3 regions of the Pseudomonas sp. MDT1-17 genome follow, and region 3 is predicted to be linked to each of the others. Evidence: riboswitches for the same ligand, from Rfam matches in the RefSeq annotation. Region 3 holds a riboswitch; each other region holds the start of a gene.
What was found. A riboswitch is a leader RNA that binds a small molecule or an ion and turns the genes downstream of it on or off. The one in region 3 is predicted to bind cobalamin.
Positions count from the first base shown of each region.

Region 1 (3,269 bases), 140 kb from region 3:
AGCCACACCGATGGCCAGCGCACGCCGCTGAGGTTGCCGAGCAACCAGAACATGATGCCGCGGGCCTGTTCGGAACTGGCCGACTTGGTGATCAGAAATGCCGTGAGCGCATTGAACAATTGCGAACCGGCAATCCCCGCCAGGATGATCTGCCCGGTACCGCCAGGTGAGCCGCTGGCACGGGCCAGTAAAACAACCACGGCGAAGGCAGCAACAGCACCGGCAAACGCCCCGACCGACAGCGAAATCAGCCCCCCGCCGAGGCCCAGCAATGCCACCAGCACCGCGCCCGTCGAGGCGCCAGCGGAAATACCGAGCAGATAAGGATCGGCCAGCGGGTTGCGCAACAGCGATTGCAAGATCACCCCGCAGGTGGCCAGGCCCGCACCGCAGGCGGCTGCCACCAGCGCGCGGGTCAGGCGGTAATTCCAGACGATGCCTTCGTCTATCGGGTCGAGGACATAACCGGCAGTCCACAGTTTGTTGGCCAGTACCTGGAACACCACGCTCGGTTCGATGCTCGTTTCACCGATGGCCACACCGGCAATCACGGCAAGCAGCAGTGTCAGAAATGCCAGCAGCGTACGAATCAACGTCCCGGTCATTTCGGCAGGTCGTAGCCGTTGATGGCTGATGACAGGATTTCAAGACCGTCGAACATTCTCACGCTGGCCTGCATGGCCATGGCGTCAAGGATGATGATGCGGTTGTTTTTCACGGCGTCCATGTTGCGGGTCACCGGGTCGCTGCGCAGGAATTGCAGTTTCTTTTGATAGTCGTCAGCCGGGAAGCGACGGCGATCCATGCGTGCGATGACCAGGAAGGTCGGGTTGGCCTTGGCGATGGTTTCCCAGCCGACGGTGGGCCATTCTTCATCGGACTCCACCACGTTGCGCACTCCCAACGTGTTCAACATGAAGTCGGGAATGCCCTTGTGCCCGGCGACATAGGGGTCGATATCCAGACTGGCGCTGGAGAACCAGAACAGCGCACTGGTGTGCTTAAGATCCTTGTTCTGTACGGTGGCAATGGACTTGGCCAGGCTGGCTTTGAGGTGGGCGTTCAGCTGCTGGCCACGTTCCTGCACGTCAAAGATTTCAGCCAATTGGCTGATACTTTTGTAGAGGCTGTCGATGCGGAACGCCTCCAGACGTGTGCCGTCGGCACCGACCAGGTTGTCCTTGGCTTCGCAGTCGGAGGGCATCAGGTAGGTCGGGATCTGCAGTTCGTGAAACTGCTCGCGAGTACCGACCACGCCCTGCGGGCCAACCATCCACTCCAGTTCCACTGCTACCAGCTGCGGACGCTTGCCGATCACCGCCTCGAAACTCGGTTCGTTATCGGCCAGGCGTTCGATCGTGTCGTTCTCTGGCTTGTACTTGGCCAGCACATCGTTGAACCACAGCGAAGTGCCGACCAGCGTGTTGCCAAGGCCCATGGCGTAGAGAATTTCAGTGCCAGCCTGGCCAATGGTCACGGCACGGCTCGGCGCCTGCTGAAACGTCAGTGTGCTGCCACAGTTCTCAACAGTCAGGGGGTAGTGGGTCGGGGCCGCATGGGCGAGGGTGGACAGACCCAGGGCAGTGACGAGGGTGGCAGGGCGGGACAGCAACATGACGCAATCTCCATTTGACCGTACAAGAGCAGGGGTACGGACTGGAAACACATCATCGAACGCTGCCATTAAAGCAGTGAAGTGCCGATCACTGAGGTGACGCTCGGCGCAAGGATGTCCTTCCCGGACACCCCGCCGGTTAGTGATTTGCTTGGCCGGCAGGTCTCCTGACTGATGCGTCGTCGCCAGGCTCCAGCCTTCCCGGGAGTGATCCCAGTGGCAGTTCAGGAGCAGGCTCAGCACCTACAGTTGCGGGGGCAGTTCCGTTTGATGCCGTGTCAGGCATCTCGGATTCCCTATTAATCCCGTTTGGAAACCGGCGGCCGGCATGGTAGTCGATCATGTCGAATATCACCACCGACCGCTTTGGGTGGGAATCGCAGTAGAACAACTCCGGTCTTCAACCGGAATACAGTGCCAACTACGAAAACAGTGCGAAAGGAATTTCAGTGCAGGCAACTTATCGGTATTAATCGACACGACTCCATTTTAATAACGTCCATTTTTGCGAGCCTTCCTGGCGGTTCACCTTTAGTCGTTAATCAACTATCCAAACGGGGTGTGATGCTGTTCTGCCTGTCAATCAGCACCCACTGCCGCGAATACTTTCGCGGCAGTGGGGGGGGCACGTGAACTTTCTGAATCAGTAGCTTGTGGGCTGTGGCATGTCGTCATGTATCCATGACAATTTTTTGCATGTACTGATTGTCGATTTTACGATGACGCCAACAACGTCTCCACTCGCACGAGGCTCCTGATGCACATCGCCATCCTGACTTTCGAAGGTTTCAACGAACTCGACTCGCTGATCGCGCTGGGCATCCTCAACCGGGTCCAGCGGCCCGGTTGGCGGGTATCTATCGCCAGTCCCACGGATAAGGTGCTGTCGATGAACGGCGTGCTGATCGAGTCGCAGACGTCGCTCGAGGACGCATGCGGTGCGGACGCTGTACTTGTGGGTAGTGGGAGAAAGACCCGGGACGTCGTCGCTGACGCCACGCTGATGTCTCGCCTGAAATTCGACTCGACGCGTCAGCTGCTGGGCGCTCAGTGCTCGGGCACGCTCATACTTGCCAAACTGGGCCTACTGGACGACATTCCGGCCTGCACGGACCTGACCACCAAACCGTGGGTCGAGGAGGTCGGCGTGGCAGTGCTCAATCAGCCCTTCGTGGCCAAGGGAAACGTCGCGACGGCTGGAGGGTGCCTGTCGTCGCAGTATCTAGCCGCCTGGTTCATCGCCCGTCTGGAAGGCGTCGAGGCTGCACGCAGTGCGATTCATTATGTGGCGCCGGTGGGAGAAAAGGAGATCTACGTGACGCGCGCAATGGCAAACATTTCGCCGTACCTTTAAAGCTCTCTATGACCGCTTTGGCCGATGTCTGATTGTTTACGACTGAGCGAAATCGACGACGAGTGTCACTGTCGGGCCCGTCAGCCCTTTATTACGAGAACAAGTCGACATTCTTCGCCGTCAAGGGCGTCAACATTCCGGTCGCGGTCAGCGTGTTTCCTGATGAACTCTATGAAGCGCCGAAAAGTTGGTCGCAGAAGGCCTATCCCAAACTTGTGCATTACAACAAGCTTCCCAAAGGTGGGCACTTTGACACAAAATCAGAATTTCTTAAGTCTGTTTCCCGAAATCGACCGCCAA
Region 1 is NZ_JBUBVM010000001.1:3,333,720-3,336,988, forward strand. Features, by position in the region: gene ACYZTX_RS15360 (FecCD family ABC transporter permease) at 1-605, opposite strand, end outside; gene ACYZTX_RS15365 (ABC transporter substrate-binding protein) at 602-1,615, opposite strand; cobalamin riboswitch at 1,756-1,958, opposite strand; gene ACYZTX_RS15370 (DJ-1/PfpI family protein) at 2,373-2,969, shown strand; gene ACYZTX_RS15375 (GGDEF domain-containing protein) at 3,219-3,269, shown strand, end outside.
Region 1: linked by a shared signal. The riboswitch ahead of ACYZTX_RS15365 (ABC transporter substrate-binding protein) and the one ahead of ACYZTX_RS14810 (CbtB domain-containing protein) in region 3 are both predicted to bind cobalamin.

Region 2 (3,269 bases), 880 kb from region 3:
TCCAGTGGTGATTCAGCGTACCGCCCGGCAGGTCGATCACCTTCATTGGCTGTGACTTGATCGCCGTCTCGCCGTTTTCATAGTGGAAGCGCAGCAAGCGGTCCGTGTCGGCGACGTACAGGTCATTGCCGACCAGGGTCATGCCGAAGGGCGAGTTGAGGTTTTCCAGAAACACCGTGCGGGTCTCGGCGATGCCGTCGTGGTCCTTGTCCCGCAGCAGCGTGATGCGATTCGGGCTGGGGACTGCTGCGCCGGCACGGCCCATGACTTTTTTCATGACCCAGCCTTTAACGCCTTTGCCATCATCGGGTTTCGGCGGCGCGTTGGTTTCGGCCACCAGCACGTCGCCGTTGGGCAGCACGTAGAGCCAGCGCGGGTGATCGAGGCCTTCGGCAAATGCCGACACTTGGGTGCCCGCTGCGGCAGTGGGTTTAGTGCCGTCCGGCCAGCCGATCGCCGGGGCGATGTTCACCGTCGGGATCAGGGTTTTGTTGGGTTCTGGCAGCTTGGGTGACGGGCCGGTGCCGTCGGAAATTTGCAGCCTGGAGGTTTCACCACAGGCGGCAAGCCCTCCGGCGAGCACGATGACGAGAGCGAGCTGGGGCTTGCGCATGCTGATCTTCCCTATGAATGCATTGACCTAATCAATAGAGAAGCGCAGGTGCGCGATGGTTCAACCGGTCAGCCGCGGGCTTCCTTGAACAGCACGGCGATGCCGGGGTGGTAGTTGCCGGCTTCGTTGCGCAACTTGCGATAGGCGTAGGGGAAATACCAGGCCACCGCGCAGGTGTGTTCCTTTTGCAGGTCGTCGACCATGTCCTGGAGTTCTTCCGGAGTAGCGCTTTGTTGGGCTTTTTGCGGCGCAACGAACAGGCAGCCGAGTTTCAGGTCGCTGGCGTAGCTGATGCGCTTGGCGTCGCTGGTGATGTCCTGCAATGCTTGAGTCAGGTTCAGGCCGTTGACGCGTGGCCAGCGCTGGGTCGCCTGAAGGTAAGCGCGTTCTTCGCTGGTCGCGATAAACAGATCGGCGCGGCCATTGCGTTCGCCTTCTTCGGTCTGTTTGCGGGTCGGTGCTTGTTGCAGCGTCACCATTTCCGCCATCCACGCAGCGGTGGACAGCAGGCTCAGGTTGGCTTTTTCGTCGAACCAGTAAGGCGTGTCGTTATCGCCGCGCACGGCGTTGTAGCGGTCGATACAGTCAAACCAGCGTTCCAGCACCGGGCGCAGGAATTCCAGCTTCGGATTGCTGATGATCATGCCTTGCATGGGGCTCACCCTTGTTATTGTGTTGTGAGGTTGTGGCTCTTTGATATCACTGCTGGGAGTGTGGCACAAGATTGGCGTCAGATAATTGATCGACGGCAGTTATTCGCTCGCAGGCCGCCCGTCTTCAATTGACGCTCCATCCCCAACCCTCTAACCTTCGCGGCTTGTTTCAGGTGCTCTGTGACCTTGGTCGACAGAGTGAAACAGGGAAGCCGGTGAGCGATCTCTTCAATTGATGAAGGCTCACGATCCCGGCGCTGCCCCCGCAACGGTAAATGAGTGAAGACTGCGCCTTGAGCCACTGTGTCGACTGTCGACATGGGAAGGCGCGCAGTCAGGCGAATCGCCGCTCATGAGCCCGGAGACCGGCCTGATCCATCCAGCGGCATCACGGTGGGCGATGCCAGGCTTTTTGCCGTCTATTCTTGTGCCTGCCCGCCGTTATCCAGCCTCAACGGAGAGCTCCCCATGACTGATACCCCCGATCGTGACGAACGTCATCTGGCGCGCATGCTGCGCAAAAAAGCCGTGATCGACGAACGCATCGCCAACTCCCCGAATGAATGCGGCCTGCTGCTGGTGCTGACCGGCAACGGCAAAGGCAAAAGCAGTTCGGCCTTCGGCATGCTCGCCCGGTCCATGGGCCACGGCATGCAGTGTGGCGTGGTGCAGTTCATCAAGGGGCGCAACAGCACCGGCGAAGAACTGTTCTTCCGGCGCTTCCCGGAACAGGTGCGTTTTCATGTGATGGGCGAGGGCTTCACCTGGGAAACCCAGGATCGCCAGCGAGACATCGCCGCCGCTGAAGCGGCGTGGGCGGTGTCCCGCGAATTGCTGCGTGATCCGTCGATTGGCTTGGTGGTGCTGGATGAGTTGAACATTGCGCTCAAGCACGGTTACCTCGATCTGGATCAGGTGCTCAGCGATTTGCAGGCGCGTCCGCCGATGCAGCATGTGGTGGTCACCGGTCGCGGCGCCAAACCTGAAATGATCGAACTGGCCGACACGGTCACCGAAATGGGCGTGATCAAGCACGCGTTCCAGGCCGGGATCAAAGCGCAAAAAGGCGTCGAGCTGTGAATACTACTTTATGAAAATCAGCCGTCACTGCCCGGCGGTGCTGATTGCCGCGCCGGCCTCCGGTCAGGGCAAGACCACCGTCACTGCCGCGCTGGCCCGTTTGCATCACAAGCAGGGGCGCAAAGTTCGTGTGTTCAAGTGCGGCCCGGACTTTCTCGACCCGATGATTCTCGAGCGCGCCAGCGGTGCGCCGGTGTTTCAACTGGACATGTGGATGGTCGGCGAGCAGGAAAGTCGTCGTCTGTTGTGGGAAGCCGCCGGCGAAGCCGATCTGATTCTCATCGAAGGCGTCATGGGGTTGTTTGACGGTACGCCGTCCAGCGCTGATCTGGCGCGGCATTTCGGTGTGCCGGTGCTGGGTGTGATCGACGGCACCGCCATGGCCCAGACCTTTGGCGCACTGGCGTTGGGGTTGGCGCGCTATCAGCCGGATTTGCCGTTTGCCGGTGTGCTGGCCAACCGCGTCGGCACCCTGCGTCATGCGCAATTGCTTGAAGGCAGCCTCACTGAAGGTTTGCGCTGGTACGGCGCCTTGTCCCGGGAAACCGGGATCGAATTGCCTAGTCGACACCTCGGGCTGGTTCAGGCCAGCGAGTTGAACGATCTCGATCTGCGTCTCGATGCGGCGGCCGATGCACTGGCCAGCAGTTGCGAGGTCGCGCTGCCACCGGCGGTGGAATTCGCGGCTCCTGATGTGATCGCTGCCGAACCGTTGCTGGCCGGTGTGCGAATTGCCGTGGCCCGTGACGAAGCGTTTGCCTTCACCTACGGCGCAAGCCTCGACCTGCTGCGCGCCATGGGGGCCGAATTGCTGTTTTTCTCGCCGATCCGTGACGCGCAATTGCCGGAGGCAGACAGCCTTTATCTGCCAGGCGGTTATCCCGAATTGCACCATGTGGCACTGTCACAGAACAGCACAATGC
Region 2 is NZ_JBUBVM010000001.1:2,317,793-2,321,061, forward strand. Features, by position in the region: gene ACYZTX_RS10765 (PQQ-dependent sugar dehydrogenase) at 1-613, opposite strand, end outside; gene ACYZTX_RS10770 (hypothetical protein) at 682-1,266, opposite strand; cobalamin riboswitch at 1,421-1,654, shown strand; gene cobO (cob(I)yrinic acid a,c-diamide adenosyltransferase) at 1,735-2,346, shown strand; gene ACYZTX_RS10780 (cobyrinate a,c-diamide synthase) at 2,357-3,269, shown strand, end outside.
Region 2: linked by a shared signal. The riboswitch ahead of cobO (cob(I)yrinic acid a,c-diamide adenosyltransferase) and the one ahead of ACYZTX_RS14810 (CbtB domain-containing protein) in region 3 are both predicted to bind cobalamin.

Region 3 (3,269 bases):
TCGCGGCAATGTCTTCAAGCGTCCCCACTACCCAATCCTGATCCGGCCAGGTCGCCCGGTGAATCACCGCAATCGGGCAGTCCGCGCCGTAATGCGGCAGCAATTCAACCAGGATTTTCTCCAGATGATTGACCCCCAGATGAATCGCCATGGTCGCCCCGTGCTGCGCCAGGCTGCCCAGCGCTTCGCCCGCGGGCATGGCGGTCTTGTCGGCGTAGCGGGTCAGGATCACGCTTTGCGACACATCGGGTAATGTCAGTTCGGCGCCCAACAGTGCCGCGCAGGCCGCCGTGGCCGTCACGCCGGGAATGATTTCAAACGGGATGTCGAGTTCGCGCAGGTAGCGAATCTGCTCGCCAATGGCACCGTAAAGACTCGGATCGCCGGAATGCACCCGGGCCACGTCCTGGCCATTGGCATGGGCGGTCTTGATCAGCTCGATGATCTGTTCCAGATGCAGTTCGGCGCTGTTGACCACGTGTTCGGCGCGATGGCCTTCCAACACGGCGGCAGGCACCAGGGAGCCGGCGTAGATGATCACCGGGCAGCTGCGAATCAGCCGTTGGCCTTTTACGGTGATCAGTTCCGGGTCGCCGGGACCTGCGCCAATGAAGTAAACGGTCATCGTCGGTTCCTGTGAAAAAAAGGGGCAGGGCAAGGCTTCAGATGAAGATTGCTCATGATCGAAAGCGGGGATTATCGGGGATTTTAGGCGACGCAGGCCAATGCCAAGGTGGCCTGGGCATATTTTTGTCGTGAGATCAGCAATTTTGCCGGCGCCTGGGCCAACTGTTCGGCCAAGGCCAGGGCGGCACTTTCCGCGACGCCGTAGCAGCCGGTGCGTTCGAACGCGATGTCCGAGCGGTGGCTGAGCTGCGGTTGATAGCCGGCCAGTTGTTCGCTGCTGAAGTACTTCAGTGGCAGTGCGAGTTGTGCGGCCAATTCGATCAAACCAGGTTCTTCGCGCTTCAGGTCGATGCTGGCCAGCGCCTTGATCTGGTGAAGTTCGATTTTATGAGCCTGTAACGCCTGATCGAGCAGCGCCCGCAACGTGCTGACGGGGCAGCCGCGCTGGCAGCCCAGACCGACCACCAGGGTCGGCGCTGTGCTGGTGTCAGTCATGCGTGGTATTGGCCATCGCTTTTGCGGCGGAACAACCAGGCACTGATCAGGCCCAGGGCCAGCCAGAACGCGACGTTGGTCAGCTGCGAAGCGATTTCGAACTGAGCTTCCAAGGCTTCTGGAGCCAGCATCGAGTGGACTTCCGGTTGTGGTGCGCCGATCACGTGAGGAACGGCCAGAATGGCCACGCCGAGCACTTTCATCAACCAGTGGCGGCTGAACACGATCAATGCGATGCCGACTGCAGTGGAGGCGGCAGTGCTGATCCACCAGATCTGCCGTTGCGCCAAATCAGCAGCGGCAGTGCCTGGTAGCTCAGGCGGCAGACCGAGGGTAGGTGCCAGCACGAACGTCGCATAACCGGCCAGGCCCCAGAGCAGGCCTTGGGACGTGCGAGTCGGTGCGCGCAAGGTGTAAAGACCGGCGAGCATCAGGGCGAAACCGACCGCTACCACCAGGTTGCCACCCGTGGTCGACAGCACGCGCTGCCAACCGTCTTCCGGCTCCCAGGCTTGGGCATCGTGAGTGTGAGCGGCGACAGCACCCGAGGCGTGTTCGTGAAGTTCAACAGCGGCGGGCTCGGATTTTTCGTAAGTCTCGGCCTGCAGAATCAGCGGCGCCACCCAGAAACTTTGCAGCAGGGTCAGCAACAGGGCGGCCAGCAGCCCGGTGAACCCTGCGGTTTGCGCAATACGCTTGATCATGTCGACAGGTCTCAATGGCACGGGAATGCAGAGCTGTGGCGGGTATCGTGCGCGGCATTGTGCACCGCTTCGATGTGCGAGAAACCGGCGAAATACACCAGGCACGCACCAAGGATCGACGCACACACAGCGGCGGTCAGGCGCTGAGTCAGGGTCGTGGTGGTGCTGGCGGAGCTCTTATCGGTGTTGCTGCCGGTGCTGCTGATGATCGACATGGCGCTTCCCTCTGGTCTGTCAGTGGGTGAATTAGAGCGCATGGGAGACCCTGCGAGTCGGGCGCGCAGAGGTTCAAACAGCGCCCGCCCACCGCGGGTTTGTTATTCAGTGATCGTAATGGTCACTTTGTGTTGCGGGCCGGTCTCCGGGCTCACGAGGGGCGCTGGCTTTCGCCTTGACCTGCAAGCATCACCTTCCCATGCCGAACGACTGGCACAGTGGATCTGACGCTTCGCTCGCTTACCGTTGCGGGGGCAGCACCGGACTGACATGGCTTTAGAGTAAAGCACATGATTCACCGGTTTCCCGTTTCACCCTGTGAAGGGCACCCGTAACAAAGTGCGTAGGAGAGCATGGGCGGGGGTTGGGCGTCAATTGGCAAGGGTTCTCACTTGGAACCGAAAGATGATTGGCTCTTTGTAGGAGCTGCCGAAGGCTGCGATCTTTTGATCTTGTTTTTTAAAATCAAAAGATCGCAGCCTTCGGCAGCTCCTACAGACATTGACCCGCTCCAAGACGATGCGTAGCCTTGCGCTTTCGAGGTTCTTCGGCGTCTGCCGAAGCTAAGAAGGGAACGCGGTCGATGCCGCGGCTGCCCCCGCAACTGTGAACGGTTCTGTTGGCTGCCACGCCACTGCAAGCCCTGTCTATCGGGCCCGCGGGAAGGCGCAGCCAACGTCAGTCGAACGACTGGCAAGCCGTCAGCCAGGAGACCTGCCTCGACACAGATTCTCACTTTCAACCGGGCGGGGTGATCCGGTGGCGAACTCTTCAGGCACGCGCGTCCGCGTTGCCGGTCGTCGTCCCGTATGCCCGCCACCTTGCCAAAGGGCATCCGATGAAAACACTGGCCAAACTCCCCGTCACCATCGTTACCGGCTTCCTCGGCTCGGGCAAAACCACGTTGCTGCGGCACATGCTCGACAATGCTCAGGGCCGCCGTATCGCGGTGATCGTCAACGAGTTCGGCGAGCTGGGCATCGACGGCGAAATCCTCAAGCAGTGCTCCATCGGTTGCACTGAAGAAGAAGCCAACGGCCGCGTCTATGAACTGGCCAACGGCTGCCTGTGCTGCACCGTCCAGGAAGAGTTCTTCCCAGTGATGCGCGAATTGGTCGCCCGTCGCGGCGACCTCGACCACATCCTCATCGAAACTTCGGGTCTGGCCCTGCCAAAACCGTTGGTGCAAGCCTTCCAGTGGCCAGAAATCCGCAGCGCCTGCACCGT
Region 3 is NZ_JBUBVM010000001.1:3,196,444-3,199,712, forward strand. Features, by position in the region: gene cobM (precorrin-4 C(11)-methyltransferase) at 1-625, opposite strand, end outside; gene ACYZTX_RS14800 (cobalamin biosynthesis protein) at 709-1,122, opposite strand; gene ACYZTX_RS14805 (CbtA family protein) at 1,119-1,826, opposite strand; gene ACYZTX_RS14810 (CbtB domain-containing protein) at 1,838-2,041, opposite strand; cobalamin riboswitch at 2,162-2,390, opposite strand; cobalamin riboswitch at 2,566-2,778, shown strand; gene cobW (cobalamin biosynthesis protein CobW) at 2,881-3,269, shown strand, end outside.